DNA from 4 places in the Streptomyces sp. NBC_01304 genome. Region 1 is predicted to be linked to each of the others. Evidence: riboswitches for the same ligand, from Rfam matches in the RefSeq annotation. Region 1 holds a riboswitch; each other region holds the start of a gene.
The links. Region 1 has a riboswitch for cyclic di-AMP ahead of OG430_RS20420 (C40 family peptidase). Riboswitches for the same ligand answer to the same signal wherever they lie in the genome.

Region 1 (7,489 bases):
GCGGCCAGGGCGGTGGCCACCGTGTGGTCGAGGACGCGCCGGACGGCGTCGGGTTCCGCGTCGAGGCCGCGCGCGTACAGCCGTACGAGATCGTGCAGGGTCCAGCGCCCCGGTGCGGTGCGGATGACCAGGTGGGCGGCGGCGAGGCGGTCCAGGGCGGCCTCGGCCGCGTCCGGGTCGGTGCCGGCCAGGGCGGCGGCCGTGTAGCGGTCGACGTGGGTGCCGGGGTGCCGGCCGAGGTGGGCGAAGTGGTGCGCAGCGGCTTCGGGCAGGCGGCTCACGGTGAGGCGCAGTGCGGCGCGTACGCCCGTGTCCTCCACGTCCAGGAGGCTCAACCGGCGGGAGGCGTCGGAGAGTTCGGCGCTCATCTCGCCGAGCGACCAGTCCGGCTGGTCCGCGAGTCGCGCGGCGGCCACCCGGAGGGCGAGCGGCAGACCGCCGCACAGTTCGGCGAGACGCCGGGCGGCGACCGCCTCGGCGAGGACGCGCTCCTTGCCGAGGACCGCGGCGAGCAGGGCGGTGCCGTCGTCGGGGCCGAGGACGTCGACGGGCACGGGCCGGGCGGCGTCGGAGGCGATCAGGCCGCGCAGCCGGTAGCGGCTGGTGACGACGGTGACGCAATCGGTGCCGCCCGGCAGCAGCTCCCTGACCTGCTCGGAGCCGTGTGCGTTGTCGAGTACGACGAGGAGTTGGCGGTCGGCGGCCAGGGAGCGGAACAGCGCGGAGGCGCCGTCGGCCGACTCGGGTATCCGGCGCGGCGGGACCCCGAGGGCGAGCAGGAACTCGCGGAGCACCTCGGCGCGGGGCGGGGCGCCGGTGTCGCTGAAACCGCGCAGGTCCGCGTAGAGCAGTCCGCCGGGGAACGCGGCGCGGTTGCGGTGCGCCCAGTGCACGACGAGCGCCGTCTTGCCCACGCCGGCGGGGCCGGTGACCAGACACACCGGGGCCTCGCCGGCGGCGGCGCGGGACAGGGCGGTGAGCTCGGCGGCGCGACCGTGGAAGCCACGGGGCATGCGGGGCAGGAGGTCGACGGTGGCGGGCAGTGGGGGCGTCGGCGAGGCGGACGCGGGCGCGGGCGAGTGGGGCGCGGGCGGGTAGGCCGGGGCCTGCGCCAAGGCCGGAGCCTGGACCTCGGGCAGGGCCTGAGCTGGGAGCTGGGGCGGGGCCGGGGCCTGCGTCAGTGCCGGAGCTGCGTCCTGGGCGGGAGCCTGGACTTCGGTCAACACTGGAGCTGGGACCTGGGCCGGATCCTCGACCCGAGCCGAGTCCGGACCCTGCGCCTGCGCCAAGGCCGGATCTGCGACATGGGCCGGGACCTGACCCCGAGCCGAGGCCGGATCTGCGACATGGGCCGAAGCCTGGACCCGAGCCGAGGCCGGATCCTGGGCCTGCGCCAGGGCCTGAGCCTGCGCCGGGGCCTGGGCCTGCGCCAGGGCCTGCGCCTCGGCCAACCCCGGAGCTGGGACCTGGCCCAGGGCGGGAGCCGCCACCTGGGCCGGGGCCGGAACCGGGGCCTGGGCCTGGGCCTGGGCCTGGGCCTGGGCCTGGGCCTCGGTCAACCCCGGAGCTGAGACCTGGGCCTGCGGCTGGGCCGGTGCGGCCGGAGCGGGGGCCCGAGTCGGGGACAAAGGTTCCGCCACGTCGGCGCTCGTCCTCTGCCCCGCCTGCCCGCGCAGCTCCTCCCCGCGCAACGCCACCGCGTACGCGTCCGCCAGCTCGTGCCCCGGATCCACGCCCAGCTCGTCGGCGAGCAGCCGCCGCGTGCGGTGGAACCAGTCGAGCGCCTCCGAGCGGCGTCCCGCCCGCTGCAGGGCCGTCATGAGCGCGGCGGACAGCGACTCGCGCAGCGGATGGGCCCCGGCCTCCGCACGCAACAAGGCAGCGGCGCGCGCGTGCTCGCCGAGGCGCCCGTAGTCGGCGGCCAGCAACTCCACGGAGGCGAGCCGCAGTTCCTCGAGCGCGTGCGCGGCGGCCTGCAGCGGCGGGCTCGGGTAGGCGCCGGTCAGGGCCGGGCCCTGCCACAGCGAGAGGGCCTCCCGGTACATCGCCACGGCATCGGCCGGCGCGCGCTGGCTGCGGGCCAGCGTCACCAGTTCCTCGAAGCGGTGGGCGTCGAGCAGGCTCTCCGGCATGCGCAGCACGTACGCCGTGCCCTGCGTGACCAGTTCGACCCCGAACATCTCGGCGTCCGCCTCCGCGAACAGGGCCCGCAGCCGCGACACATGACCCTGGATGACGCTGCGGGCGCGAGCCGGCGGCTCGTGCTCCCACAGGGCGTCGGTCAACTGGTCCACCGGCACCGGATGGTTGGGCCGCAGCAGCAGGGCGGCGAGCAGGCTGCGCCGCTTGGCGGGGCCGAGTGGCAGTTCGCCGGTCTCGGTGGCGACGGAAACCGCTCCGAGCAGCCGGAACTCCACGGAAGCAACTCCTTGTGGGGGAAAGCACCAGATTACCGGAGGGGTCGGTGACGTCCCCGCGCACGACCGCCTGGCAGCGCCCGGGCCGGGCCGCACCTGCGGCCGGGCGTCGCAGCAAGACACCAGTTGTGACGACAAGGAACAGCAAACCGGACAGCGGAGTTATCAAGGTCACGAAAATGTATCGGGCATATCGAACATCAACCTTCACAGCAGCCACACGTGTTGGCTAGCGTGCTCCGCGAGCAACCCGTACCCCCACCGGCGACAGACGTCGGGAACGGGCGGCTCGCGCCGAGTCCGGTGCGCCCACAGGCAAACCGGAGCCGGGGACCCAACTTGACCTTGGGGTGAATCGGTCGCGTACGAGCAAGACGTACAAGACCGTAGGGCAGCCTTCCGAACCACCCGCCCGAACCCGACAGCTAACCCGGTAGGCGGTCACTGGAAGGAGCGCCTCCTTGGCGTCGCACCGCAAGCCGCGCAGTCGGTCCGGTCGAATACGTACAGCTCAGGCCGTCGGCATGACCACGGCCGCCCTGACCTCCGTGGCGCTCCTGGCGCAGAGCGCGAACGCCGCGCCCAGCAAGCCCAAGCCGTCCCTGGAAGAGGTCCAGAAGAAGGTCGACGACCTCTACCGGCAGGCCGGCGTCGCCACCCAGAAGTACAACGCGGCGAAGGAACGCACCGACAGCCAGCGCGGACACGTCGACGATCTGCTCGACCAGGTCGCCAAGCGCACCGACAAGCTGAACGACGCGCGCCGCGAGCTCGGTTCGATCGCCGCGGCCCAGTACCGCAACGGCTCCACCTCGGCCACGGCCAACATGCTGCTCGCCGACGATCCGCAGCAGCTGTTCGACCAGCGCCAGCTGATGAGCCGCATGAGCAAGAGCCAGCAGTCCGCGGTCGACGAGTACAAGGACCTGCAGGCCGAGGCGACCGAGAAGCGCGGCGAGGCGACCAAGAGCCTCGCGTCGCTCACCGACGCCCAGGACGACCTGCGGACGAGCAAGTCGGACGTCCAGTCGAAGCTGACCGAGGCGCGTGAGCTGCTTTCGAAGCTGACCGCCGAGGAGAAGGCGCGGCTCGCGGCGATCGAGAAGAAGAAGGAAGAAGAGGCCCGCAAGAAGGCCGAGGAGCTGGCGCGCAAGCAGGCCGCGGCGGAGGAGGCGGCCAAGCGGAAGGCCGCCGAGGAGGCCGCGAAGGAGAAGGAGGAGGGGCAGGACTCCGGCTCGGGATCCGGCTCCGGCAGCGACTCCGGCTCCTCGGACAGCAGTTACGCCGCGAAGGCCGAGAAGGTGCTCAGCTTCGCCCGGGCCCAGATGGGCAAGCCGTACGTCTGGGGTGCCACCGGCCCCGACTCGTACGACTGCTCGGGCCTGACCCAGGACGCCTGGGCCGCCGCCGGGATCACGCTGCCGCGCACCACCTGGGACCAGGTGAAGGTCGGCACGACCGTCAAGGTCGCGGACGCCAAGCCCGGCGACCTCGTCTTCTTCTACGACGACATCAGCCACGTCGGCATCTACATCGGCGACGGCCAGATGATCCACGCGCCGAAGCCGGGTGCGAACGTACGCACCGAGTCGATCTACTACATGCCGATCCACAGCGTGGTCCGGCCGGCCTGACGCAGTTCCGTACGACGCGAAGAAGCCCCGGCGCCACTCGGCACCGGGGCTTCACCGTCGCTGGAACTTGCCGGGCTCAGGTCCAGAACCTTGCCGGGCTCAGGTCCAGAGCACGGCGATGAAGATGTTCACGACGGTCAGCGCGCCCACCGCGCCGAACATCGCCTTCTCGGCCTTCTCCTCGTCCCGCTTCACATACACGAGCCCGAGGATCACGATCAGCACGGCCAGCTTGATGCCGATCTTGAGGTTGTTGACCGTCTGGTCGTCCGCCTGATTGAGCCCGACCAGCGCCACACCGGTGACCAGCATGGTCAGCGCGCCGTGCAGCATCGGCGGCGTGAACCGTGCCGTGCCCTGGCCCATCGCCTTCATCTGAGTCAGGAAACCGCCGAGGAGCGAGGCGATGCCGATGATGTGCAGGCCGACGAACACGTTGATGAGTACGTCCATGAGGCCGGAGCCTAGCCGGGTCCATACCACCCCTCTTCCACCAGGTCGGTCACTTCCGCCGCTTCGGTCACAGTCGTACGTCGATGGGGTGGGGTCCGTCCGCGAGTGCGGCCAGGAATGGTCATCAGCTATCCCTCTTCGGACAGTTACGTACAATCCGTCACCAAGTCGTGACGCCCAGGTTTAGCGTCCTTCCCGAGGTGACCGGCTCCCCACCGTCGTCCGCATCCGCTGGGACGGCAGTCGGTCACCACCGCCGAGAGGTCCGGCGGCGGCCCGCTCCCCCTGTGCGGGCCGCCGCCGGACGCGTAAGGGAGACGAGACGTACGTGGCCGCACATCGAAAGCCCAAACCGCGCTCGCTCACCGGCAACACGGCACGCACCGCCGCCACCCTCGCCCTGGCCTCGGCCGCGAGCGCGACCGCCTTCGACGGCACCGGACACGCGGAGCCCCGCCTCACCGCCGCCCAGGTGAAGGCCAAGGTCGACCGGCTCTACCACGAGGCGGAGATCGCCACCGAGAAGTACAACGGCGCCAAGGAGAAGGCGGCGAAGGTCAAGGAGGACGTGGGCGAGCTGCAGGACGAGGCCGCCCGCAAGGCCGAGGACCTCAACTCGGCCCGCAGGCAGCTCGGTTCGACGGCCACGGCCCAGTACCGCGCCGGCATCATCGACCCCGGACTGCAGCTCGCCCTCTCCTCCGACCCCGACCAGTACCTGGAGCGGGCCTCGCTCGCCGACCGGGCCGGGCACCGGCAGGCCACCGCGATCGAGGGCGTGCAGGAGCGGTTGCGCGAGCTGGCGCAGCTGCGTGCGACGGCCGACGACAGGCACGCCGAACTCCGGGACGTGCAGGCCGACTTGAAGGCGCACAAGGAGTCGGTCACCGGCAAGCTGGCGGAGGCCAAGCTGCTGCTCAAGCGGCTCACTGCCGAGCAGCAGGACCGGTTCGCGCAGGAGAGTGACGGCGGGGAGGCGCGGGCCTCGCGCTCGACGCCGCGCGGCGCGGCCAAGGCCCCCAACGCCCGTGCCGCACAGGCCGTTTCGTTCGCGTACGGGGCCCTCGGCAGCCCCTATGTCTGGGGGGCCTCGGGCCCCAGTGCCTTCGACTGCTCGGGGCTGACCCAGGCCGCATACCGCTCGGCGGGCGTCGCGCTGCCCCGCACCACGTACACCCAGATCAACGCGGGACAGCGCGTCTCCCGCTCCGAACTCGCCCCGGGCGACCTGGTGTTCTTCTACTCGGGCATCAGCCACGTGGGCATCTACGTGGGCAACGGCCAGATGATCCACGCCCCGAATCCGAGCGCACCGGTCCGGCTGGCGCCGGTGGATCAGATGCCGTTTGCGGGGGCTACGCGGGTGGGGTGAGCGATTCGACCGACCCACCTGGCCAGCCGGTGTCCAGCTACTCCAACCCTCAGACCTTCGTCTCCCCCAGCCAAAGGCGGCGGCCGAGATCGTCCAGCTCGGCCTTGTGTTCCGCGTACGCGGGCACTGCCTGCTGGAGCAGCCGCCAGTAGTCCGCTCCGTGTCCGGGGATCCTGATGTGGGCCAGTTCGTGAGCGATCACGTAGTCCACGAGATGTGCGGGCAGTTGGAACAGCGCCCAGTGCAGTGCCATCTGTCCCTGGCGACCGTCACCGCCGTTCCCGGAGCGGTAGGTCCCCCAGCGCCCCCCAACATCCCTGACGACGATGTCGGGTTCCGGGACCTCCATGCGGGCGGCCCAGGGCTGCAGCCGCCCCCGTGACCACGCCAGACCGGTGGTGCGGTACCAGTCGATCAGCGCGCGGCGGGCCTTCTCGGGGCGTGCTGCCAGAGTTTCATCCAGCCTCAGCCGACCCGCGAAAAGCCGGACCGGGGTACTGCTCTCACTGGAAGCCACCAGTAGTAGCCGGTAGTCGCGGCCCAGGTAGCGGAACGTCTCTCCGTCCTTGAAAGCACGGACCGGATGCGCGGGCCTGTGCTCGGCCCGCAGCCTCAGCTTGTCATCGATCCATGCGCCGCTCTGACGCAGGAAGGCCTCCGCCCGGTCCGGTGCGCAGCCTGCGGGTACGCGGAGCGTCAGTGATCCATCACGCTCGACAGTGATACCGAGGCGCGTACGCCGATCACTGACCTTGACGTTGTACGTGCGGTCAGCCACGACCAGTCGCCGGCCGTCCACCAGAGGGTGACGGCCGGCGGCTGAGGGTCCGATGGAACGTGGCATGGCCCCATTGTCCCCGGCCGCGACGACCGGGCCTACGGCCTCCGTCCGCGTCTTCCCCTACTGCCCTCGCCCATAAGCCTTGAACGACGCTTCGTGGCTCCGTGTGAACCCGGTGAGTGCGTTGGAGAGGTCCTCGATCGACTGCCGTCCATACCCGCTGGTGGTGCGCAGTCCTCCATCCCGCAGACAGCCGTAGAGGTCGACCCCCAGATCCACCGAGCTCGACTCGTCCGCGGACCACGACGCCCGGTTGACATGACGGGCGATGATCGCCGCGACCTCGACGGTCAGCGTCCGCAGCAGCTCGGCTTCCGGAGGCACAAAGACCGGCCGTTCCTCCATGTACTCGACGAGCTTGGTGTAGATGGCCTGCTCGGCCGGGGTGAGGTCGGCGACGGCCGGATCGGCCTCCTCGGCCTTGCGCGCCCGGTCGATGAGCGGCCCCACACGCTCCTTGATCTCCTCCCAGCGGTCCTCGCACTCCTCAAGGATGCGTTCCAGCTCCTGCGACAACGTCCGGTACACGGGCCGCTGCTCACGCTCCTGGCGTTCCTCGAGGTGGTAGCGCAGGGCCTGCACCTGTTCGGCCGCCGATTCCCGTACGTCGGTGATGCGGCCCACGGCCTCGTCGAAGTCCGGGTCGAGCAGGGACACCGGGGCGATGACCTGCTGGAGCTCCGGCAGGTCCAGATGGTCGGCGACCATGGCCCGTACCTTGCGGCCGTACGCGCGCATCGAGAAGTCCCCGCCCTGCGCGTCCCGGTAGTGC
Region 2 (7,489 bases), 1.2 Mb from region 1:
CGGTCGCGGCCGTCGTCTTCGCGGTGCTCTCCGTGGTGCAGATCGCGAAGCTGCCGGTGCGCAAGCGGGCCGCCGAGGCGGACGGGGCGCGCGGGCAGTGGCGGACCGTGCTCGGGAACAAGGCGTTCTGGCTGTTCTCGGCCGCCATGACCGGGTCGTACGTCCTGTCCTTCCAGGTCTATCTCGCGCTGCCGCTCGCCGCGGACTCGACGGCCGTGACCACCGCGCTCTTCGTGGTGTCCGGCCTCGTAGCGCTGCTCGGGCAGCTGCGGATCACCGACTGGTGCAAGCGGCGCTGGACCCGTGAGCAGTGCCTGGTCGCGGGCCTCGGCGTGATGGGGCTTGCGTTCCTCGCGCCGGCCCTGGGCGGCGGCGCGGTGGCGCTGCTGCTGTGTGCGGCGGTGCTCGCGGCCGGGACCGCGGTGCTCTACCCGTTCGAGATGGACACCGTGGTCGCCCTCTCCGGGGGGCGCTGGGTGGCCACGCACTACGGGCTTTACAACACGGTGTGCGGCATCGGGATCACCGCCGGGAACCTCGCGGTCGGGGTGCTGCTCGACGCCGTGGGCGGAGTCGGGGCCGGGCTGTGGCTGACCCTCGCCGCGCTCGGCGGCGCGTGCGCGCTCGCGGTGGGGGCGCTGGCCAGGAGCGGGTTGCTGGCCGCGCGGACGCCGGTGCCGGCGTCGGCCGCGTAACTCGTACGGCGGCTACGGGGTCGCTCCCCGCTCCGGGTGCGGAAACCCTGGGTGGGGAGCGACTTCGCTTCTGCTCGGAGGCCGTACGGAATCTGCGGGTCCGTTGTGGCTGGTCGCGCAGTTCCCCGCGCCCCTTACGGGGCGCGACACGGCCTGGCAGGAGTAGAGCGGTGGGGCAGCGAGGTGGGCGTAGGAGCGGCAGACGCCCGGATACCGGGGACGGACCCGGCCGGGACGTCGGCATCACTCAGGTGCGGGCCTTCGTCCGGGCGCTGCCCCCGCTGCTCATCGTCGTCGGGCTGACCGCCGCTCTGCTGACCCCGCCGCGCTTCACCGCGGCGCCGTTCTTCACGGCGGCCCCGCTGATCGCGGCTCCGTTCTTCTCGCTCCGCTCCACCCTGCTCACCGGGATCACGTCCATCGCCTGTGTCGTGGGGCTGCAGCTGCGGTACGGCACCATGGGGCGGCCGCAGGAGCTGACCGAGCTCATCAACGTGGTGACCGTGGCCGGGCTCGCCGTGCTCATCAACGTCGTCGTACGCCACCGGGGCGAGAAGCTCGCCTCCGCCCGCTACATCGCCGAGGCCGCCCAGCGCGCCGTACTGCCCGAGCCGGCGCCCCGGATCGGCGGGCTCGACATCGCGGCGCGGTACGAGGCGGCGCAGGCGGACGCGTTCATCGGGGGCGATCTGTACGCGGTGCAGGACACCCCGCACGGGGTGCGGCTCATCGTCGGCGACGTACGGGGAAAGGGACTTGGTGCGGTGGAGGCGGTCGCCGTGGTGATCGGGGCGTTCCGGGAGGCGGCCGAGCAGGAGGCGACCCTGGAGGCGGTGGCGCAGCGCCTTGAGCGGGCGCTGGCGCGGGAGGGGACGCGGCGGGACGGGCTTGACGCGGTAGAGGGGTTCACCACGGCGGTGCTCGCGGAGATTCCGCATGAGCGAGGGGTCGTACGGCTCATCAACCGCGGTCATCCGGAGCCGCTGATGCTGCACTCGGACGGGCGGATGTGCCTGCTCAGTCCCGGTGAGCCGGCGTTGCCGCTGGGGATGAGCGATCTCGGGGCCTGGCCGGACCGGGCGGACGAGACGGAGTTTCCGGGCGGGGCGACGCTGCTGTTCTTCACGGACGGGCTCAGTGAGGCGCGGGACGAGGACGGGGTCTTCTACGATCCCGCGGCGCGGCTCGCGGGGCGGATGTTCCGGGCCCCGGAGGCATTGCTGGAGACGGTGGTCGAGGAGGTGCGGGCGCATACCGGGGGCGGGTCCACCGATGACATGGCGCTGCTCGCGGTGGGGCGGCCCGTGTCACCGTAGGTGACCGTCCTACCGCCCTCCGCATAACAACTGACACACCGTCAGGAAAATTGCAGAAGTCAACTCGCCCGATTCCGCCCGCTCGTGCCCCATTAAGTCCAGGCCAAAGGCGTTAACGATCAGTCGGAACGGCTTGGAATCCAGCACCGCTGTCTATTAACGTTCGATAACGCAGCGCGGTCGTCCCAGCCGTCACAAGAGTCGGCTCCGTGCGCACACGCTTAATCCCGCAAGGGAGCCGGGGAACCACTTTTTGGGGTGAATCGGGCAACTCTCGCGTCCCGCAGAGGCGAGAACGCCCGTAGGAAACCTTCCTGTTCCGAACCCGTCAGCTAACCCGGTAGGCGAGAAGGAAGGAAAGGAGTGCGCCCCAGTGGCGACCCCCACAGGCCGGACCAGGTTCAACCCTGAGGCCTCGTACAACCCGGACAGCGACTCTGAGTTCGGTTATGGCGTCAGCTCTCAGGACGAGACCTGGGAGGAGTGGAACCCCACCGAGGACTCCCTCCGCCCGGTACGCGGAAAGCACCGTGTCGGCAAGCAGCGCGGCGGGGGACTCGCACGCAGCTCCACGGTGCTCGGTGTCGGCGTCATCGCCGCGGTCGGCGCGGGTGGCATAGCCACCGCCAAGGACCGCCCGCCGGTACCGATATCGCTGCCCGACCTCTCGCTCCCCGACGCCTCGTCGCTGCCGGGTGTCGGCTCGCTGATATCCGACGGTTCGGACGACTCCGACTCGGGCTCGGAGACTGCCCAGTCGGGCGTAACCCAGGCCGTCGCCGCCTCCGCCACCCTGCCCGACTCGGGTGCCGTCGAGGGCAAGACCACCGCGGACGCCGGTGAGGCACTGCGCGCCCGCATCATGCAGCAGGCCGAGTCCAAGCAGGACGAGGCCGACGCGGCCGCCCAGGACGCCGCGGCCGATGCCGCCGTCAAGGCCGCCGCCGAAGAGGCCTCCGCCAAGCAGACGGCCGCCGAGAAGGCCGAGCTCGAGGCGAAGCGGAAGGCCGAGGCAGAAGCCAAGCGCAAGGCCGAGGCCGAGCGCCTCGCCAAGCTCGCCAAGAGCTACACGCTTCCGCTCGCCTCGTACACGATCACCACCACCTACGGGCAGGCCGGCTCCATGTGGGCCTCCGGCTACCACACGGGCCTGGACTTCGCGGCCTCGACGGGTACGCCGATCAAGGCGATCCACAGCGGCACCGTCAAGGAAGCCGGCTGGTCGGGCTCGTACGGCTACCGCACCGTCCTCGAGATGTCGGACGGCACGGAGGTCGCGTTCAACCACCAGTCGTCGATGAACGTGAGCGTCGGCCAGAAGGTCACCACCGGCGATGTCATCGGCCGCGTGGGCTCCACCGGCAACTCCACCGGTCCGCACCTCCACCTCGAGGTCAAGACGCCGGGCGGCGACCTGATGGACCCGGCCGCGTGGCTGCGCAGCAAGGGCATCACCGTCTGATTTCCCCAGGTCCCCGGCAGTCCTGGCGGCCTACCCCCCGACGCCAGGGCTGCCGGTCAGTGGCATGCCCGCACACTCCTCAACTCCTCATCCGGGTCCTGGAATCCGCATGTGGATATTGGAATACGTGTGCGGGCGAGCGCTGTTGACCGCCGTATGACTTCCCTTCGCCCCCTCGGCTCATCCGACCTCGAGGTCTTCCCGCTCGCCCTCGGCGGCAACGTCTTCGGCTGGACCGCGGACCGGGCCGCGACCTTCGCCGTGCTCGACGCGTACACCGCGGCCGGCGGCAACTTCATCGACACCGCCGACATGTACTCGACCTGGGCACCCGGTCACCGGGGCGGCGAGTCCGAGACCCTCATCGGCGAGTGGCTGACCGGGCGCGGCAGGCGCGAGGACGTCGTCATCGCCTCCAAGGTCGGCAACCACCCCGAGGCCAAGGGTCTTGCGGCCACCAACATCAAGGCCGTCGTCGAGGGCTCGCTGCGCCGCCTGCGCACCGACTACATCGACCTCTACTACACGCACTTCGACGACCTGTCCGTGCCGGTCGAGGAGATCGTGGGCGCCCTCGACCAGTTGGTGCGGGAGGGCAAGGTGCGGGCCGTCGCCGCGTCGAACATCTCCGCCGAACGCCTCCAGGAGTCCCTGGACTTCGCCGAGCGCGAGGGCCTCGCCCGCTATGTGGCGCTGCAGCCGCACTACAACCTGGTCTCGCGGGACACCTACGAGGGCGCGCTGCAGGAGGTCGCCTCCCGCTCGGGGCTCGCCGCGGTGCCCTACTTCGCGCTGGCCTCCGGGTTCCTCACCGGCAAGTACCGGCCGGGTGCGGCCGTGCAGAGCGAGCGGGCCGACGGGGGATTCGAGCTGCTCGGGACCGATCGAGGGGTACGGGTGCTCGCCGCCCTCGACAAGATCGCCGAGGCCCGCGAGGCCGAGGTGGCGTCGGTGGCGCTCGCCTGGCTGGCCGCGCAGCCGACCGTGGTGGCGCCGATCGCCTCGGCCCGGACTGTCGAGCAGCTGCCGGCGCTGCTCGCGGTGGCGGAGCTGGAGCTGACGGAGGGCGAGGTCGGGGAGCTGACTGCGGCTTCAGCCTGAGAGCTGACCGCGGTTTCAGCCTGACAGGTAGGGGTTGTAGTACGCGGGTGCGGGTGGGGCGTACGCGTACCCCTGAGGTGGTGCGTACCCCTGGGGCGGGATGTGGCCGAGCGGGGGGCCGGCGTACGCAGGTCCGGCGTACGCGGGGCCGGTGGGTCTGGGCAGCGGTGGCGGGGGCGTCGCCCGGGCCGCGTACTCCAGGGCGGGGCGGGCGAGGAGTCTGCGGCTCCACAGTTCGTCGAGCAGCTCCCGCTCGCGTATGACGAACTCCGCCCCCGCGCGCCCCCGCCTGCCCCGGTGACGTAGAAACGCCAGCGAGGTCGCGAAAGCCTCGTACTCGGCGACGGCCCGCGCCGCCCCCGGCCCACTCGTGCGCCGGGCGAAGTCGCGGGCCAGGCGGCGGGCGCGCATGGAGGCGAGGACGTACGGCTCGTGTCCCGCGATCCAGCCGGCGGCCGCATAGGCGGGCAGTTCGGCGCGCACGGTGCGCAGTTCGCGCTGGCGGGTCCAGATGGTCAGCCAGGTCAGCAGGCCGAAGGCGGGGACCATGAAGGCGGCGTACACCGCGAAGAAGCCGTAGTCGCCGAAGACCGCCGAGCTGTTCCACAGGGAGTGCATGCCCATCGCGAGCAGCAGTCCGGCCGACGGGATCAGCACGCGGCGTACGCGCTGGCGGTCGGCGGCGAGGGCGGCGATGCCGAAGCCGATGCCGGTGAGCACCGTGAACAGGGGGTGCGCGAACGGCGACATAATCACGCGGACGAAGAAGGTCGCGGCGGTCACGGAGTTGAGGGCGATCCCCTGGATCCCGCTGGCCTCGTCCGTCCCGTAGGCGTTGCCGAGGTAGAGGATGTTCTCCGTGAACGCGAAGCCGGTGGCGGTGACCCCGGCTATGACGACGCCGTCCACGATTCCCGTGAAGTCCCGTCTGCGGAACAGGAACACGAGCAGGACGGCGGCGGCCTTGGCGATCTCTTCGACGATCGGGGCTATGACGGTGGCGCCCAGGGTGTCGGCGCTGGTCGGGTCGGCCGTGGCGGTGGCTATCCACTGCGTCGCGAACGAGTTCGCGATGATCGCGACCAGGGCGGCGGCGCAGGCGCCCCAGGCGAAGGCGAACAGCAGATTCCGCCAGGGTCCTGGCTCCACCCGGTCCAGCCAGCGGAACGCGGCTATCAGCAGCGGCACGGGCAGGACCGCGAGCCCGAGCCCGACCAGGAAGCCCTCGGTCCCCGTCTGCTGCCTGACCAGGGCCAGGATGACGAGCCCGGACAGCGCGAGCAGCACGCTGACCGCCGAGGCCCTGACCCACCGGCGCTGCCACCAGTGGGCACGCCTCCCCGGCCGCTGACCGGCAGGTGGGCCGGTCAGCGGCTGCTGGTACGGAGGACTGCTGACCACACCGTCGACCCTAACGAGGGTCGGGGCCACCTCGCACCGGTGCCTCGGTTCTTTCGTACGTCGGCGGGAAACGAGGGTCAGCTGTTCGTACGCCGGAACAGCAGGTCGTGCACGACGTGCCCCTTGTCCAGGCCCTGGCCCTCGAACCGGGTGAGGGGGCGGAAGGCGGGGCGGGGTGCGTAACCCCCTGTGCCGTCTGCGGACTGCGTGTTCTCGAAGTCGGGGTGGGCGGTGAGCACTTCCAGCATCTGCTCGGCGTACTCCTCCCAGTCCGTCGCGCAGTGGACGATCGCGCCGGGCTTGAGGCGGGTCGCGGCGAGCGTGAGGAATTCCGGCTGGATCAGGCGGCGCTTGTTGTGGCGCTTCTTGGGCCAGGGGTCGGGGAAGTAGACGCGCAGCCCGTCGAGCGAGGCGGGGTGCAGCATCTCGCGGAGCAGGATGATCGCGTCGCCGTTGGCCACGCGGACGTTCGTCAGGCCGTTCTTCTCGGCGAGGCCGAGGAGGTTGCCCTGGCCCGGCGTGTGCACGTCGACGGCGAGGATTCCCGTCTCCGGGTCGGCGGCGGCCATCTGCGCGGTCGCCTCGCCCATGCCGAAGCCGATCTCGAGGGTGACGGGCAGCCCCTCGAAGAGCTCCCGCAGATCGATTCGGTGCAGCCCGTCGATGTCCAGTCCCCACTTCGGCCAGAGCCGCTCCAGGGCTTCGCCCTGGCTGGTGGTGACGCGGCTGCGACGGGGCTGGAAGCTCCGGATCCGCCGCTCGTGGTGCGAGCCGGCGGGGTCGGGCTTGGGGCCGTCGGGGAATCGCGGAGTGCCGCGACGGCTGGCGGGGGTGGGGTTCTGGTCAGACACAGTGGGCCGATTTTACGTGGAGCGGGAGTGGCTTCGCGCGGGGCTGGGGCCGCGGCGCCGGGCCAGCTGGGGGGAAACGGGCACAAAAGCGCCCGATTTGCCCGATCTGGATGCCCCTTTTCCCCCACGTAGCGAATGCGCCCGCCGTTCGGTCCCCGGCTGGCCGGCCGTTCGGTCCGCGCCTGGCCCCGCTCCCGGCCCCGCTCCCGGTCCGCCGCCCGGTCCCGCTTCCGACCCGCTCCCGGTCCGCCGCCCGGTCCCGCTCCCGGCCCCCGCCCGCCCCGCTCTCCCCGCCCCCGCCCCGCCCCCCTACCCCCCCAGCGCCGCCAAAGCCCGCCCCGCGATCTCCCGCCCGATGGGCAGCGAAGCCGTCGCCGCCGGGGAGGGGGCGTTCAGGACGTGGACTGTCCGGGGCGCCTCGCGGATCAGGAAGTCGTCGACCAGCGTGCCGTCGCGCAGGACGGCCTGGGCCCGGACCCCGGCGGCGGTCGGGTGCAGGTCGGCCTCCGTGACCGCGGGCAGCAGCCGGCGGACCGCCTCGGTGAACGCCGCCTTCGACAGGGAGCGGTGCAGCTCGCCCGCGCCGTACCGCCAGTGCCGGCGGGCTATCCGCCAGGAGCCGGGCCAGCCGAGCGTCCCCGCGAGCTCGCGGGGCCGGACCAC
Region 3 (7,489 bases), 1.8 Mb from region 1:
CTGGCCCGCCGGGACAACCAGCACCTGGGCTACGGGCACGGCATCCACTACTGCCTGGGCGCCCCGCTTGCCCGACTTGAGGGGCAAGCGGCGATTTCCACGCTGCTGCGCCGACTGCCGGATCTGCAACTTGCGGGAGATCCAGGCGATTTGAGGTGGCGGGGCGGGCTCATTATGCGCGGACTTCGCACGCTTCCGGTCGAGTTCACCCCGGAGCTGCGGCAGTCGGACGGCTGATTACTGCCTGACGGTCCGTCAACTCTGTGACTTTCACGTGATCTCCGCTGCATCGACTTGTGACAAGCGTTCGAGTCTCGCTACGTTCGCTGTCTGCTCAGCTGTCACCGCTGTCCCTCGAAAGGCAGTCGCATGCTCACCGGCAACGGTCGTCACCGACGTCCCCGCCAGGCTCCCGCCCTCCTCGTCGCGGCGGGAGTGACCGGATCGGCGGTCGCCATCCCGCTGCTCGGCGCCACCAGCGCCAGTGCCGCGGACGGGGCCACCTGGGACCGCCTCGCCGCGTGCGAGAGCGGCGGCGTGTGGAGCGCCGACATGGGCAACGGGTATTACGGCGGGCTGCAGTTCTCGCAGGAGACCTGGGAGGCCTTCGGCGGTCTCGACCACGCGCCGCGCGCCGACCTGGCCAGCCGCAGCGAGCAGATAGCCGTCGCCGAGAAGGTGCTCGCGGCGCAGGGCAAGGACGCCTGGCCGACCTGCGCGCCGATCGCGGGGCTCACGCCCTCGGACGAGGCGTCCCCGACTCCTTCACCGTCCACGGAGTCCCCGGCGCCGTCGGAATCGGCGGATCCCTCGGGCGAGCCGACCGACACGCCCAGCGAGTCGGGAGACAAGAATCACGACAAGGGCGAAGAGGGCAAGGAAGGCGAAGAGGGGGAATCGGGCGAATCGGGCAAGGGTGATAACTCCGGTCAGGATGTGACGCCTTCGCCCACCGAGTCCGCCACCCCGTCCCCCGACCCCTCCCCGTCGACCCCCTCCGAAGGCGGCGGCCGGCACCGCGGCGACCGCGCCGACGAAGGCGCGTCCGGCGACAAGTCCGGCGACGAGTCCGACGGCCGGCACGCCTCCCGCGGCGACTCGCGCGACGACGCCGAGGGGGCGTACGAAGTGCGCCCGGGGGACAACCTCTGGGCCATCGCCGACAGTCACGACATCGAGGGCGGCTGGCCGGCCCTCTACGCCGACAACGAGCAAGTCGTCGGCGCCGACCCGAACCTCATCCTCCCTGGCCAAAGCCTCGATCTCGGGGAAAAGCAACGGTAGTTGCGGCGGCGGTTCATTGCTGAATGTCCGTAATAAAGAGACATCGGGGTCGATGAGAGATGGGTCTCATCGACCCCGATCGTCTTTGTATTTCCGGGGATCGCATGTTTACGGTCGTGACCGCTCGCCACTCGCGGGCCCCGAAGCCGTCACGCCGAATCCTGCCGACGGCCGCAGGGAACAGTCGACGCGTAAAGCGCCGTAGGCAGGAGCGGGGGACCCAAGGTTTGCGCCGGGTCCGGTTGTTGAGAAATAGCCGGCTCGGCTTGGGGTGAAGTCGCGAATGCGTTCCGTACGTATCCGCGACCGGGCAACTCACTTGGCCCGAACCCGACAGCTCACCTCGTAGGCGTCGGTGAGGGGATCACTCCATGCTGTTTTCCGGCAAGGGCAAGCACCGTCGTATGACCAAGGCCGAGAAGGCCACCCGCGCCGTCGCCGTGGCCGGTGTCGCGGGCGCCGCGGTCGCCGCGCCGCTGATGACCGCGGGCACCGCTTCCGCCGCCACCTCCTCGGAGTGGGACGCCGTCGCGCAGTGCGAGGCCGGCGGCAACTGGTCCATCAACACGGGCAACGGCTACTACGGCGGCCTGCAGTTCTCGGCCTCCACCTGGGCCGCGCACGGCGGCACCGCCTACGCGGCCACCGCCGACCAGGCCTCCAAGTCGCAGCAGATAGCCGTGGCCGAGAAGGTCCTCGCGAGCCAGGGCAAGGGCGCCTGGCCGAGCTGTGGTGTGGGCCTGTCCAACGCCACGTACAGCGGTGGTGGCTCCACCGGCACCCAGTCCGCCCCGCAGCAGAAGCAGCAGCAGGCGGCCCCGCAGCAGAAGCAGCAGTCCGCGCCGAAGACCGAGACCCCGCGCACCGACACCGGCTCGAAGAGCAAGACGGTCGAGACCCCGACCGGCAAGAAGGTGAAGAAGGGCGACGGCGAGTACAAGGTGAAGTCCGGCGACACCCTGTCCAAGATCGCCGAGGCGCACGGCGTCAAGGGCGGCTGGCAGCAGCTGTTCAAGCTGAACAAGGACATCATCGACGACGCGGACTTCATCTTCCCGGGCCAGCAGCTGCACCTGAAGTAAGCAGCAGCAGCAGCCCGCGGCGCCGGTGATCAGATCCGGCCCGCGATCCGGGTGATCCCCCCACACCCCCCACACTCCCGCCCCGGCGCGCTCTCCCCCGTGCGCGTCGGGGCGGGGTCATGTCTGTCTTTTGCGCCTAAACCGGCGCCGCTCTCGCGGACCTGGTTGCTCGCCGTGGGGGCTGATCAATTGATGGTGGATGTACTGGCGAGTAGTAAACAGGCCTTTTGCCCTGGTTGGAGGGCCTTCAGGCCTCTTTTCGTCCCATGAGGCGAGCAGTCGGCTGGTGGATGCTCCAGAGCCGGTTAGGCTCGTGTCGCAAGGCCGAAAGCGACCCTGCGCCGACCCGCACGACTTGGGTCACATCTAGCGTCACATCCCATAAGGAGATGCTCGTGCCGTCCATCGACGTCGTCGTAGCCCGGGAAATCCTGGACTCCCGAGGCAACCCCACGGTCGAGGTCGAGGTCGGCCTCGACGACGGCAGCACCGGCCGTGCTGCAGTTCCGTCCGGCGCCTCCACCGGTGCCTTCGAGGCCATCGAACTCCGTGACGGTGACCCCAACCGTTACCAGGGCAAGGGCGTCGAGAAGGCTGTCCTCGCCGTCATCGAGCAGATCGGCCCGGAGCTCGTCGGGTACGACGCCACCGAGCAGCGCCTCATCGACCAGGCCATGTTCGACCTGGACGCCACCGACAACAAGGGCTCGCTCGGCGCCAACGCCATCCTCGGCGTCTCGCTCGCCGTCGCGCACGCCGCCTCCGAGGCGTCCGACCTGCCGCTGTTCCGCTACCTCGGTGGCCCGAACGCGCACCTGCTGCCCGTCCCGATGATGAACATCCTGAACGGTGGGTCGCACGCCGACTCCAACGTCGACATCCAGGAGTTCATGATCGCCCCGATCGGCGCGGAGTCCTTCTCCGAGGCGCTGCGCTGGGGCACCGAGGTCTACCACACCCTCAAGTCCGTCCTGAAGGCCAAGGGCCTCTCCACCGGCCTGGGCGACGAGGGCGGCTTCGCGCCGAACCTGGACTCCAACCGCGCCGCGCTCGACCTCATCCTCGAGGCCATCAAGCAGGCCGGTTACGTCCCCGGCGAGCAGATCGGCCTGGCGCTCGACGTCGCCGCGTCCGAGTTCTACAAGGACGGCAAGTACGAGTTCGAGGGCAAGTCCCTCTCGGCCGCCGAGATGACCGAGTACTACGAGCAGCTCGTCGCCGACTACCCGATGGTCTCCATCGAGGACCCGCTGTTCGAGGACGACTGGGCGGGCTGGAAGGTCCTCACCGACAAGCTGGGCGACAAGGTCCAGATCGTCGGCGACGACTTCTTCGTCACCAACCCGGAGCGCCTGGCCCGCGGCATCGAGGAGGGCTCCGCCAACGCCCTCCTGGTCAAGGTCAACCAGATCGGTTCGCTGACCGAGACCCTGGACGCCGTCTCCATGGCGCAGAACGCCGGCTACAAGTGCATGATGTCCCACCGCTCCGGCGAGACCGAGGACGTCACCATCGCCGACCTCGCCGTCGCCACCAACTGCGGCCAGATCAAGACCGGCGCCCCGGCCCGCTCCGAGCGCGTCGCCAAGTACAACCAGCTCCTTCGCATCGAGGAGATCCTCGACGACGCCGCGGTGTACGCGGGCCGCAGCGCCTTCCCGCGCTTCAAGGGCTGATCGCTCAGGCCTCGTAGCCAGTCGTACGTACGTCCCCGCACTCGGTCCCGTACCGTGTGCGGGGACGTACGCGCGTAACGGGGAGGCGAGCATGGGAGCGACCAAGAACCGGGACCGGTTCTCCACCGCTACCAGGATCCGCCTGCTCGGCGAGCAGACCGCCGCCCGCGTCTACCGCTCGCAGACCAAACGCCAGGCCCGCCGCTCCCGGCTCACCGGCCGTGCCGCGCTGCTCGCGCTCGTCCTGTGCTCGCTGATCGTCGCGCTGGCGTACCCGATAAGGCAGTACGTCGGCCAGCGCGCGGACATCGTCGAGGAGCAGCAGAAGCTCGACGACGCCCGCCGCGAGGCGGAGGAGCTGCGGGACGCCAAGGCCCGCTGGCAGGACCCGGCGTACGTCGAGCAGCAGGCGCGCGAGCGGCTGCACATGGTCAATCCCGGCGAGACCGGCTTCACGGTGGTCGACCCGTCCGGCGCGACGCGGCGCCGCACGGACCAGGGGGCGGCGGCGGACCGGGCCTGGTACGCGAACCTCTTCGACGGGGTCGACCGGGCGGACCGCTACCGCACCGACGACTGAAGCTCCGCACTCTCGACTCTTCGCACTCTGACTGAAAGACGTAAGCACCCCCATGGAAACGCCCCCGCCGTCCACGCCGCGCACCGAGCCCACCGACGCCGATGTCGAGGCCTTCAAGCAGCAGCTGGGCCGTCCGCCGCGCGGCCTGCGGGCCATCGCCCACCGGTGCCCCTGCGGGCAGCCGGACGTGGTCGAGACGGCGCCGCGGCTGCCGGACGGTACGCCCTTCCCGACGACGTACTACCTGACGTGCCCCAAGGCCGCCTCGGCGATCGGCACGCTCGAGGCCAACGGCGTGATGAAGGAGATGACAGAGCGCCTCGCCACCGACCCCGAGCTGGCCGCCGCCTATCGGGCGGCCCACGAGGACTACATCCGTCGCCGCGACGAGATCGAGGTCCTGGCCGGGTTCCCCTCGGCGGGGGGCATGCCGGACCGCGTGAAGTGCCTCCACGTCCTCGTCGGCCACTCCCTGGCCGCGGGCCCCGGGGTCAATCCCCTCGGGGACGAGGCTCTGGCGATGCTGCCGGAGTGGTGGCGCAAGGGCGCTTGCGTGACGCTGCCGGCGGCGGACGAGAACTGATTTCTCCCCCACCCCGCCCCTTCCCGTAAGGCTGCCGCCGGCTTCACGGTGACACTATGCGGCTCCGCCGCGTGGCTGTCCTCAAACGCCGGACGGGCTGATTTCATCAGCCCGTCCGGCGTTTGAGGACACAGCTCCGCAGGATTTCGGGAAGGGGCGGGCTGGGGAATCAAAAACGACAGGAGCCCCCCATGACCCGCGTAGCCGCCATCGACTGCGGAACCAACTCCATCCGCCTGCTGATCGCGGACGCCGACCCGACGACGGGCGAGCTCGTCGACCTCGATCGCCGCATGACCATCGTCCGCCTCGGACAGGGCGTCGACGAGACCGGCAGGCTGGCTCCCGACGCGCTGGAGCGCACCTTCGCGGCGTGCCGTGAGTACGCAGCGGCGATCAAGGAGCACGGCGCCGAGAAGGTCCGCTTCGTGGCGACAAGCGCCTCCCGCGACGCGGAGAACAGGGACGAGTTCGTCCAGGGCGTCCTGGACATCCTCGGCGTCGAGCCGGAAGTGATCACCGGTGACCAGGAGGCCGCGTTCTCCTTCACCGGCGCGACCAAGGAGCTCACGGGCCACCCGGACCTCACCGGTCCCTACCTCGTCATCGACATCGGCGGCGGCTCCACCGAGTTCGTGGTGGGGGAGGACAGCGTCCGGGCGGCCCGCTCCATCGACGTCGGCTGCGTCCGCATGACCGAGCGCCACCTCGTCCACGACGGCCAGGTCAGCGACCCCCCGACCGCGGCCGAGATCGAGGCGATCCGCGAGGACATCGCCACGGGCCTGGACCTCGTCACGCAGACCATGCCGATCGGCAAGGACCTCACCCTGGTCGGCCTCGCCGGGTCGGTCACCACGGTCGCCGGGATCGCGCTCGGGCTCGAGGAGTACGACTCCGCCGCGATCCACCACTCCCGCATCCCGTTCAGCGAGGTGAAGGCGATCACCGAGCGGCTGCTGAGCTCGACGCACGCCGAGCGCGCGGCGATCTCCGTGATGCACCCGGGCCGGGTCGACGTGATCGCGTCCGGCGCCCTCGTCCTCATGCTGATCATGGAGTGGTGGGGCTTCGACGAGATCGTCGTGAGCGAGCACGACATCCTCGACGGGATCGCCTGGTCCCTCGCCTGAGCAGGGTCATGAGCGGGGCCACTTGAGCGGGGTCACTGCACCACTGAGCAGGCGCGACGGGCCGGAAGCGGGACTTCCGGTCCGTCGTCCACATGAACTTCGTGAAGTTCTTCACAAGGAAAAGGGCCCCGATGGTCGAAGTTCGGGGACCCGGAACCCGAATCAGCGACGAATCAGCGGTCCGGAAGGCCTCTCGGCAGGGAAACCGGAGGGTTCCAGGGGTGTGACGCCCGTGTGAACCGAGGCGGTGGTCCACTTCCGGGGGCGCCGAGACGGGCAGCTCAGCGGGGGTCTCGGGCCTCGCGTACTACACCATGGTTCCCTCGCGCGGCCATGAAGTGTGTCACGTGGGCCGCGGAGTGTAGCAGAGGCAGTCCAGACCCTTGTGAAGGGGCTCACGAGCGACCCCCGTCGAGCGGGTGGATACTCGATGGCATGAGCACCACGGAGCGTCCCCGAATCCTCGTTGTAGGCGGTGGGTACGTAGGCCTGTACGCAGCTCGGCGCATTCTCAAGAAGATGCGCTACGGCGAGGCGACCGTCACGGTCGTCGACCCGCGGTCGTACATGACGTACCAGCCCTTCCTCCCCGAAGCCGCTGCCGGCAGCATCTCCCCGAGGCACGTCGTCGTACCGCTGCGACGCGTTCTGCCCAAGGCCGAGGTGCTCACCGGACGCGTCACGACCATCGACCAGGACCGCAAGGTCGCCTCCATCGCCCCGCTGGTCGGCGAGGCGTACGAGCTGCCCTTCGACTACCTGGTCATCGCGCTCGGCGCCATCTCCCGCACCTTCCCGATCCCCGGCCTCGCCGAGCAGGGCATCGGCATGAAGGGCGTCGAGGAGGCCATCGGCCTGCGCAACCACGTCCTCGAGCAGCTCGACAAGGCCGACTCGACGCAGGACGAGGACGTCCGCCGCAAGGCGCTGACCTTCGTCTTCGTCGGCGGTGGCTTCGCCGGTGCCGAGACGATCGGCGAGGTCGAGGACATGGCCCGGGACGCGGCCAAGTACTACAACAACGTGAAGCGCGAGGACATGCGCTTCGTGCTCGTCGACGCCGCGGACAAGATCCTTCCCGAGGTCGGCCCGAAGCTCGGCCAGTACGGCAAGGAGCACCTCGAGGGCCGCGGGATCGAGATCTACCTCGG
Region 4 (7,489 bases), 2.6 Mb from region 1:
CTGGCCCTCGCGCGCATCTACGGTACGACGGTCTCCGAGCTGCTCGGGGAGACCCCCGCCGACCGTGACGCCGTGGTGCGCGCCGCCGACATGGAACCCACCGCGGCCGGCGGCTGGACGTACTGGCAGGCCGGGGCGCCAGCCCGCGGGATGCAGGCCCTGCGCCTCCAAGTGCCGTACGGCGCGCAGGGCGACATCGTGCGGGTGCATCCGGGCGAGGAGTGGCTGTACGTCCTCACCGGGCGGTTGCGCATGCGCCTGGGCGACAGCACCCATCTGCTCGCACCGGGAGACAGCGCGCACTTCGACTCGCTGACCCCGCACCGGATCGCCGCTGCGGACCGGAGCGGGGTCGAGCTCCTTTTCGTACACACCCTGCTGCAGAGCCCGGCCACCGCGCTCTGTCTTGGAGAGCCGACATGAGCGAGAACGCCATGAACGAGAACAGCGCAAGCCAGGACACCGAGAGCGCGAACAAGAAGACCGACATGGAGGAGAAGTTCCCGCGGGGCCTCGTCATCCGACTGATCGTGTACGTCGCCGTCGGACACCTCTTCGCGGCCTTCGTCTACCTGCTCTTCACGCTCGGCGGGCAGAACCAGTAGGCCTGGGCGGGGAACCTAGTCGAGGAACTTCTCGCGCAGCCGCTCGCGCACCTCGGGCGTGACCTTCAGGCCCTCTTCGAGGTAGCGGTCGACGCTGCCCCAGGTCTCCTCGATCGTGTCGAAGGCGGCGCGCAGATACTCGACGCGGGCGTCGAAGAGGGGGCTCAGGAGCTCCATGACCTCGGGGGACATGGCCTCCGGCGAGTCGCTGGTGCGCTTCACCTTGTAGCGGCGGTGGGCGGCGTTGGACTCCAGGTAGTCCGTCTCGATGGCCTCGCGCTCGACGCCCAGGGCGAGCAGGGTGACCGCGATGGACAGGCCCGCGCGGTCCTTGCCGGCGGCGCAGTGCATCAGGGCGGGCACGCTGTCCTCGGCGAGGGCGTGCAGGACCCGGCTGTGCTCGGCGGTGCGCTCCTTGATGATCGAGCGGTACGACGACGTGATGCGGTCCGCGGCCTTGCCGTCGGCGAGGATCGAGCGGAGCTCGTCCATGTTGCCGTCGCGGACCATCTTCCAGAACTCGGCGCCGTCGGCCGGGTCGGAGAGCGGCAGATTCACATTGCGTACGCCGGTCAGCTCGACGTCCGGGCCTTCGAGCTTCTGATCCGCCGCATTGCGGAAGTCGAATATGGTGTGCAGCCCCAGCGAGCCGAGGAACTCGGCGTCGGACGCGGTGGCATGGGCCAGATGGCCACTGCGGAAGAGCCGCCCGGCCTGCAACCGCCGGCCGTCCACGGTCGGCAGCCCGCCCACGTCACGGAAATTGCGCACTCCGGCCAGCTCGGGTTCTGTCGACGGGACCTGCTGCGTCACGGGGGCTCCTCCGAATAGGCCGTCGGCGCTTGCTCGCCGGCGGTGCGCGCCTTCGACCATACGACATCGGTGTCCAGGGCAATCATCTGTCCGCATGCCCGGAAAGCGGAGGTGGCATCGGGATGTGCGCGCGGTGGTGAAGAGTGCGGCGCGGGCGTTGCCCCGGCCGTGGGGCGCCCCCGAAGATGGCCGTGAGTGTTCACGGCTGTGCGCACCTGTGCGTGGCTGATCGCGGCTGTTCGGATCTGTGGGGGTCTTGGTGATCGAGGTCGGTGGCGACGGTCGTACGTGGGTGCTCTCCGGGCCCACCAGCAGTTACGCCCTCCACCTGGGCGCCGGCGACGAACTGCTTCACCTGCACTGGGGCGCGCGCATCGCCCTCGCCGACGCGGAGGCCCTGGCGGCCGAACCGGGCCCGCCCGCCCGGGGGTTCGAGTCCCCGCTGGACGGACGCGAGGAGTACCCGGTCGAGGGCGGGCCCCGCTTCGTGCGGCCCGCGCTGTCGGTGCGTACGCCTGAAGTGCGGGGCACCGAGTGGCAGTTCGGGGCGGCGAGCGTGGCGGCCGGCGAGCTGCGCCTGCGCTTCGAGGACACGGCGCACCGGCTCGGGATCACGCTGGTGTACCGGATGCGCGGGGACGTGCTGGAGCGCTCCGCCGTCCTGGAGCACCTGGGCCACGGCCCGGACGTGGAGGTGCTGCGCGCGGACTCCGCGGTCTGGACGCTGCCGGAGCGCGAGCGGTGGCGGCTGTCCCAGCTGCACGGGCGGTGGGCCGCCGAGTCGCGGCTCGTACGCTCCGACCTCACGTACGGCGAGAAGATCATCGGGAGTCGGCGCGGGCACACGAGCCATCAGCATCTGCCCTGGGTCGCGCTCGACGCGGAAGGGGCGAGTGAGGAGCACGGCGAGGTCTACGGCTGCGCCCTCGCCTGGTCGGGGTCATGGCGCATCGCCGTGCAGCAGCTGCCGGACGGTCGGGTGCAGATCGCCGGCGGGAGCGGGCACGACGACTCGGGGCAGGCGCTGCTGCGGCCCGGTGAGTCCCTCACCACGCCCGTCTTCGCCGGACTGTGGAGCGCGGGTGGCTTCGGCGGGGCGAGCCGGGCCTGGCACGCCTACCAGCTGGAGCACGTGATCCCGGACGCCCAGGACGTGCGGCCCGTGCTCTACAACTCCTGGGAGGCCACCGGCTTCGACATCTCCGAGGCGCAGCAGCGGGCGCTGGCCCGGCGGGCGGCCGACATCGGTGTGGAGCTGTTCGTGGTGGACGATGCCTGGTTCGGGCGGCGCACCAGCGACCGGGCCGGCCTCGGCGACTGGACACCGAATCCTGATCGTTTTCCCGGCGGGCTGAAGCCGCTCGCCGATGAAGTGCACGGGCTGGGAATGCAGTTCGGGATCTGGGTCGAACCGGAAATGGTCAACGCGGACAGTGATCTGTATCGGGCGCACCCCGACTGGGTGCAGCACTTTCCCGGGCGTACCCGCACCGAATTCCGGCATCAGCTGGTGCTCAACCTCGCGCGCACCGACGTACAGGACTATCTGTGGGAACAGCTGCACACACTGTTGTCGTCCGCGCCGATCGACTATGTGAAATGGGACTTCAACCGCAGCTTCACGGATGCGGGCTGGCCCGGCGAGGAGTGTCCGCAGCGGCTCTGGAATGACCATGTGCATGCCTTGTACGCGCTGCTCGACCGGCTGCGGGCCGAGCACCCCGGGGTGGCCTTCGAGTCCTGCTCGGGCGGGGGCGGCCGGATCGATCTGGGCATCCTCGCCCGGACCGACCAGGTGTGGACCTCCGACAACACCGACCCGTTGGACCGGCTCGCCATCCAGCACGGCTTCAGCCAGCTGCACCCCGCCCGGGTGATGGCCGCCTGGGTCACCGACAGCCCGAACACGCAGCTCAACGACCGAGTGAGCTCGCTTCGCTTCCGCTTCGTGAGCGCCATGGCGGGGGTGCTCGGGGTGGGCGGCGATCTCACGCGGTGGAGCGAGGCGGAGCTGGCCGAGGCGCGGGAGTGGGTGGACCTCTACAAGGAGATCAGGCCCGTCGTGCAGCACGGCGAGCTGTACCGGCTGCGGGCTCCGGACGGCGGGCTCAGTGCCGTGCAGTACGTGCACGGGGGCGAGGTCGTCGTCCTCGCGTGGCTGCAGGCGCAGCGGTACGGGGAGCCGGTGGCGCGGCTGCGGCTGCGGGGGCTCGATCCGGCGGGGACGTACGAGCAGGTCGGGGTGGGGGACAGGGTCGGCAGGAGCGACAGGGCCGGGGCGGGAGAGGTGCACCGGGGGGCGGTGCTGCTCCATCACGGGCTGCACACCGGGCTGCGTGGTGACCTTGATGCCGCGATCTTCCGCTTCAGTCGTAAATGACCGATTCGGGGGATTAGGTAGTTTCAGGTGGTTGGTGAACTTCAAGTGGTTCGCTGGATAAGGGGCTTACGCGGGCCTTCGTGGTAACTGGCCTGGAACTAAAGGCTCATGGCTCTCTGTCCGTGAGCGGGATCATAGTCGTGACCGTGCGTGGCGATCTTCGCGGGCCGATTTCCAGGGGTAAGGCGGCACTAAAGATCATTCATCCACGGAGTGTGACGGCAATTCCGGGAATGGATCATCGGTGGGCAATTGCGCGGGAATTGATTGCTTGTCTCCGCGCTCCGCGCTCGTTTACGTTCTGCGGCATCCGGACGGACGCCCAATCCTGCCGCCGCCCGGAATTCCGCACACCCACCCGTGTACGGCAGGAGCGGGGGACCCACGGTTAGATGCCGCATCCGGTCCACCGGAGAGGCTTGGGGTGAAGCCGCGTAAAAGCGGCCGGACATCTCCAGTCCGAACCCGACAGCTCACCTCGCAGGCGCCGGAGAGGAATTCGCCATGCCCGCGAAGGGTAAGCACCGCCGTCCCAAGTCCCAGCGGATCAGCCGCGGATTCGCCGCCGCAGGCACCGGAGGCGCCGCCCTCGCGCTGCCGCTGCTCGGAGCCGCCGGCGCCCATGCTGCGACCGCCGCCGCCCCCCAGGTGCAGCAGGCCGCCCCCGCCGCCGCACCGCAGGCCGCCGCCAAGACGTACTCCGTCGTCGCCGGGGACTCGCTGTCCGCGATCGCCGACGAGCTGAACGTCGACGGCGGCTGGAAGAAGCTGTACGCCGACAACCGCAAGGTCGTCGGCGACGACCCCCGGCACATACGCCCCGGCATGAAGCTGAAGCTCGACGGCGCCGCCGAGGCCACCGCGAAGTCCGCGGCGAAGGCCGACGCCACCGGGGCCACGGCCAGCCAGGCGCAGATCGACGCGGCCGGCACCAAGGCTGCCGAGGCCGTGCAGGGCGAGGCCGTCCAGGCCAAGGCCGCGAACGGCTTCACCGCCCCGGTCGAGGCCCCCATCAGCACCTCGTACCGCACGGCCGGCGCCATGTGGTCCAGCGGCTACCACACCGGCACCGACTTCGTCGTCCCGTCCGGCACCCCGGTCAAGGCCATCGGCGAGGGCACCGTCGTCTCGGCCGGCTGGAGCGGCTCGTACGGCAACGAGGTCGTCATCCAGCACGCCGACGGCCACTACTCGCAGTACGCCCACATGACGTCCCTGAACGTCGCCACCGGGCAGAGCGTCGACGGCGGCACCCAGATCGGCCTGTCCGGCTCCACCGGCAACTCCACCGGACCGCACCTGCACTTCGAGGTCCGCACCGGCCCCGGCTACGGCTCGGACGTCGACCCGCTCGCGTACCTGCGCAGCCACGGCGTGACCGTCTGACGCATTGCGCACCGTGTTCAGGAGCGCGTTCCGAGCCGCGTCCCGAACTGCATCGCGACCGTGCTTTCACCGATGGCCGGAGCCCGTAAAGGGCTCCGGCCATCGGTGCGTTCGGCGCTGATGCCCGGTATTCCGACTTGGTTCGATCTTTATCGGTGGCATATATCACCCGCCGTCAAGCCCCCGTTGACCCTTATTACGGTGGCGTAGGTCACGGGACGAGGTGAAAGATATGCCGACGTGGCAGACGAATCGACACCCCAGTTCAAGTCGTACGCGGCTGTCGGCGACAGCTTCACCGAAGGTGTCGGCGACCCGGGCCCCGGCGACACCTTCGTCGGCTGGGCCGACCGCCTGGCCGTCCTCCTCGACGACCGGCACCCCGAGCAGACCTTCCGCTACGCCAACCTCGCCGTGCGCGGCAAGCTCCTCGACCAGATCGTCGAGGAGCAGGTCCCGCGCGCCAAGGAGCTCGCCCCCGACCTGGTGAGCTTCTGCGCCGGCGGCAACGACATCATTCGCCCCGGCACCGACCCCGACGACGTCGCGGCCCGCTTCGAGCGGGCCGTCGCCGACCTGAAGGAGAACGTCGGCACGGTCCTCGTGACCACCGGCTTCGACACCCGGAACGTTCCGGTCCTGCGGCATCTGCGCGGCAAGATCGCTACGTACACCGCCCATGTGCGCTCCATCGCCGACCGCTACGACTGCCCCGTCCTCGACCTGTGGTCGCTGCGCTCGGTCCAGGACCGCCGTGCCTGGGACGGTGACCGCCTCCACCTGTCGGCGGAGGGCCACACCCGCGTCGCGCTGCGCGCCGCCCAGGTGCTCGGCCTGGAGATCCCGGCCGACCCCGACCAGGCATGGCCGCCGCTGCCGCCGCGAGGCACGCTCGAGGTGCGGCGCGACGACATCCAGTGGGCGCGCGAGTATCTGGTCCCGTGGATCGGGCGGCGGCTGCGCGGGGAGTCTTCGGGCGACCACGTGTCGGCGAAGCGGCCGGACCTGATGCCTCTGTGAGTCGGGCCTGATGTCTCCGTGCGTCGGGCCTGATGTCTTCGTGCGTCGGGCCTGTTGGGTCTGCGAGCCGTTCCTGATGCCTCTGAGAGCCGGATCTGTCGCCTCCGTAAGGAGGTTGCCCTTTAGCTGGAGCGAAGGCGTATCGAGTTAGAGTTCGATGATTTCGACACGTCTACTCATGGGGGCCAGTCATGGCGCTTTTCGGCAACGCGCACACCATCGATCCGGGCAAGGCGCAGCAGGAGTACGCACGCCTCCTCGGGCAGGGCGAACAGGTCTACGCCGCCTTCGTGTTGATCCGCGACACCATGCTGTTCACCGATCGCCGCCTCGTCCTCATCGACAAGCAGGGGATCACCGGCAAGAAGGTCGAGTACCACACGGTGCCGTACCGCAGCATCACGCACTTCGCGGTGGAGACCGCGGGGCACTTCGACCTCGACGCGGAACTCAAGATCTGGATATCGGGCAACCCCACGCCGATCGAGAAGACCTTCACCAAGGGCGTCAACATCTATGAGGTGCAGGCGATCCTGACGCAGTTCGTGGCCCGGTGAGGTGACCCGGTGAGGTGACAGGCGGCGCGGAGCGGGAGTGGCGTGGCCCCCCGGGCGGGCGCCGGTGCTGGGATGACCGCGCGGCCTCTCCGGGAACCGGGGGAGGGGCCCTAAGAGCGGAAGGACCACCCCTCATGCCCGTACGCACCTCAACGCCCCTGGCCGCACGGTCGCTCGCCGCGGCCGTCCTGGCCGGGGGCCTGCTCGCCGGTGCCGCGACGCAGGCCGTCGCCGCACCCGAGGCCTCGCCCGCCGCCCAGGCCGGGACCGCGCAGGCGCCCAAGCCGGCGACCGTGACCGTGACCGGCGAGGGCCGTGCGACGGCCATGCCGGACACGGCCGTCGTCACCGTCGGCGTCGAGGTCACCAAGCCGACCGCGCAGGCCGCCCTCAAGGCGCAGAACGCCGCGGCGGACGCGCTGCTCGCGGCCGCGAAGAAGGAGGGGCTCGCGGAGCGGGACGTACGCACCGAGAGCCTGTCGCTCTCCGCCGTCAACGAGCACAACCCCACCACCGGCACGTCCAAGATCACCGGATATCAGGCGGGGCAGGTGTTCTCGCTGCAGGTCCGCGACATCAAGCGGACCGGCGCGGTCATCCAGGCCGTGATGGACGCGAGCGGCGACGCCGGCCGCATCCACTCCGTCGCCTTCGACGTCGCCGACAGCAGCCGCCTGCGTTCCGCGGCGCGCCGCTCCGCGCACCTGGACGCGCACGAGAAGGCCGTG

Region 2: another riboswitch for cyclic di-AMP. It lies ahead of OG430_RS26365 (M23 family metallopeptidase); the one in region 1 lies ahead of OG430_RS20420 (C40 family peptidase).
Region 3: another riboswitch for cyclic di-AMP. It lies ahead of OG430_RS28985 (transglycosylase family protein); the one in region 1 lies ahead of OG430_RS20420 (C40 family peptidase).
Region 4: another riboswitch for cyclic di-AMP. It lies ahead of OG430_RS09095 (M23 family metallopeptidase); the one in region 1 lies ahead of OG430_RS20420 (C40 family peptidase).

Annotation. Positions count from the first base shown of each region.
Region 1 is NZ_CP109055.1:4,679,561-4,687,049, forward strand. It holds gene OG430_RS20415 (AfsR/SARP family transcriptional regulator) at 1-2,417, opposite strand, end outside; cyclic di-AMP (ydaO/yuaA leader) riboswitch at 2,700-2,873, shown strand; gene OG430_RS20420 (C40 family peptidase) at 2,879-4,051, shown strand; gene OG430_RS20425 (hypothetical protein) at 4,151-4,504, opposite strand; gene OG430_RS20430 (C40 family peptidase) at 4,833-5,876, shown strand; gene OG430_RS20435 (M48 family metallopeptidase) at 5,926-6,720, opposite strand; gene OG430_RS20440 (type I restriction endonuclease subunit R) at 6,778-7,489, opposite strand, start outside.
Region 2 is NZ_CP109055.1:5,915,248-5,922,736, forward strand. It holds gene OG430_RS26355 (MFS transporter) at 1-695, shown strand, start outside; gene OG430_RS26360 (PP2C family protein-serine/threonine phosphatase) at 866-2,011, shown strand; cyclic di-AMP (ydaO/yuaA leader) riboswitch at 2,220-2,373, shown strand; gene OG430_RS26365 (M23 family metallopeptidase) at 2,385-3,473, shown strand; gene OG430_RS26370 (aldo/keto reductase) at 3,630-4,574, shown strand; gene OG430_RS26375 (PrsW family intramembrane metalloprotease) at 4,590-5,975, opposite strand; gene trmB (tRNA (guanosine(46)-N7)-methyltransferase TrmB) at 6,053-6,826, opposite strand; gene lhgO (L-2-hydroxyglutarate oxidase) at 7,136-7,489, opposite strand, start outside.
Region 3 is NZ_CP109055.1:6,498,123-6,505,611, forward strand. It holds gene OG430_RS28975 (cytochrome P450 family protein) at 1-237, shown strand, start outside; gene OG430_RS28980 (transglycosylase family protein) at 370-1,284, shown strand; cyclic di-AMP (ydaO/yuaA leader) riboswitch at 1,472-1,651, shown strand; gene OG430_RS28985 (transglycosylase family protein) at 1,656-2,366, shown strand; gene eno (phosphopyruvate hydratase) at 2,756-4,042, shown strand; gene OG430_RS28995 (FtsB family cell division protein) at 4,134-4,622, shown strand; gene OG430_RS29000 (DUF501 domain-containing protein) at 4,675-5,205, shown strand; gene OG430_RS29005 (Ppx/GppA phosphatase family protein) at 5,397-6,338, shown strand; gene OG430_RS29010 (NAD(P)/FAD-dependent oxidoreductase) at 6,774-7,489, shown strand, end outside.
Region 4 is NZ_CP109055.1:2,084,894-2,092,382, reverse strand. It holds gene OG430_RS09115 (helix-turn-helix domain-containing protein) at 1-423, shown strand, start outside; gene OG430_RS09110 (DUF6126 family protein) at 489-605, shown strand; gene OG430_RS09105 (tyrosine-protein phosphatase) at 621-1,418, opposite strand; gene OG430_RS09100 (alpha-galactosidase) at 1,678-3,798, shown strand; cyclic di-AMP (ydaO/yuaA leader) riboswitch at 4,140-4,300, shown strand; gene OG430_RS09095 (M23 family metallopeptidase) at 4,303-5,184, shown strand; gene OG430_RS09090 (SGNH/GDSL hydrolase family protein) at 5,425-6,204, shown strand; gene OG430_RS09085 (PH domain-containing protein) at 6,396-6,761, shown strand; gene OG430_RS09080 (SIMPL domain-containing protein) at 6,896-7,489, shown strand, end outside.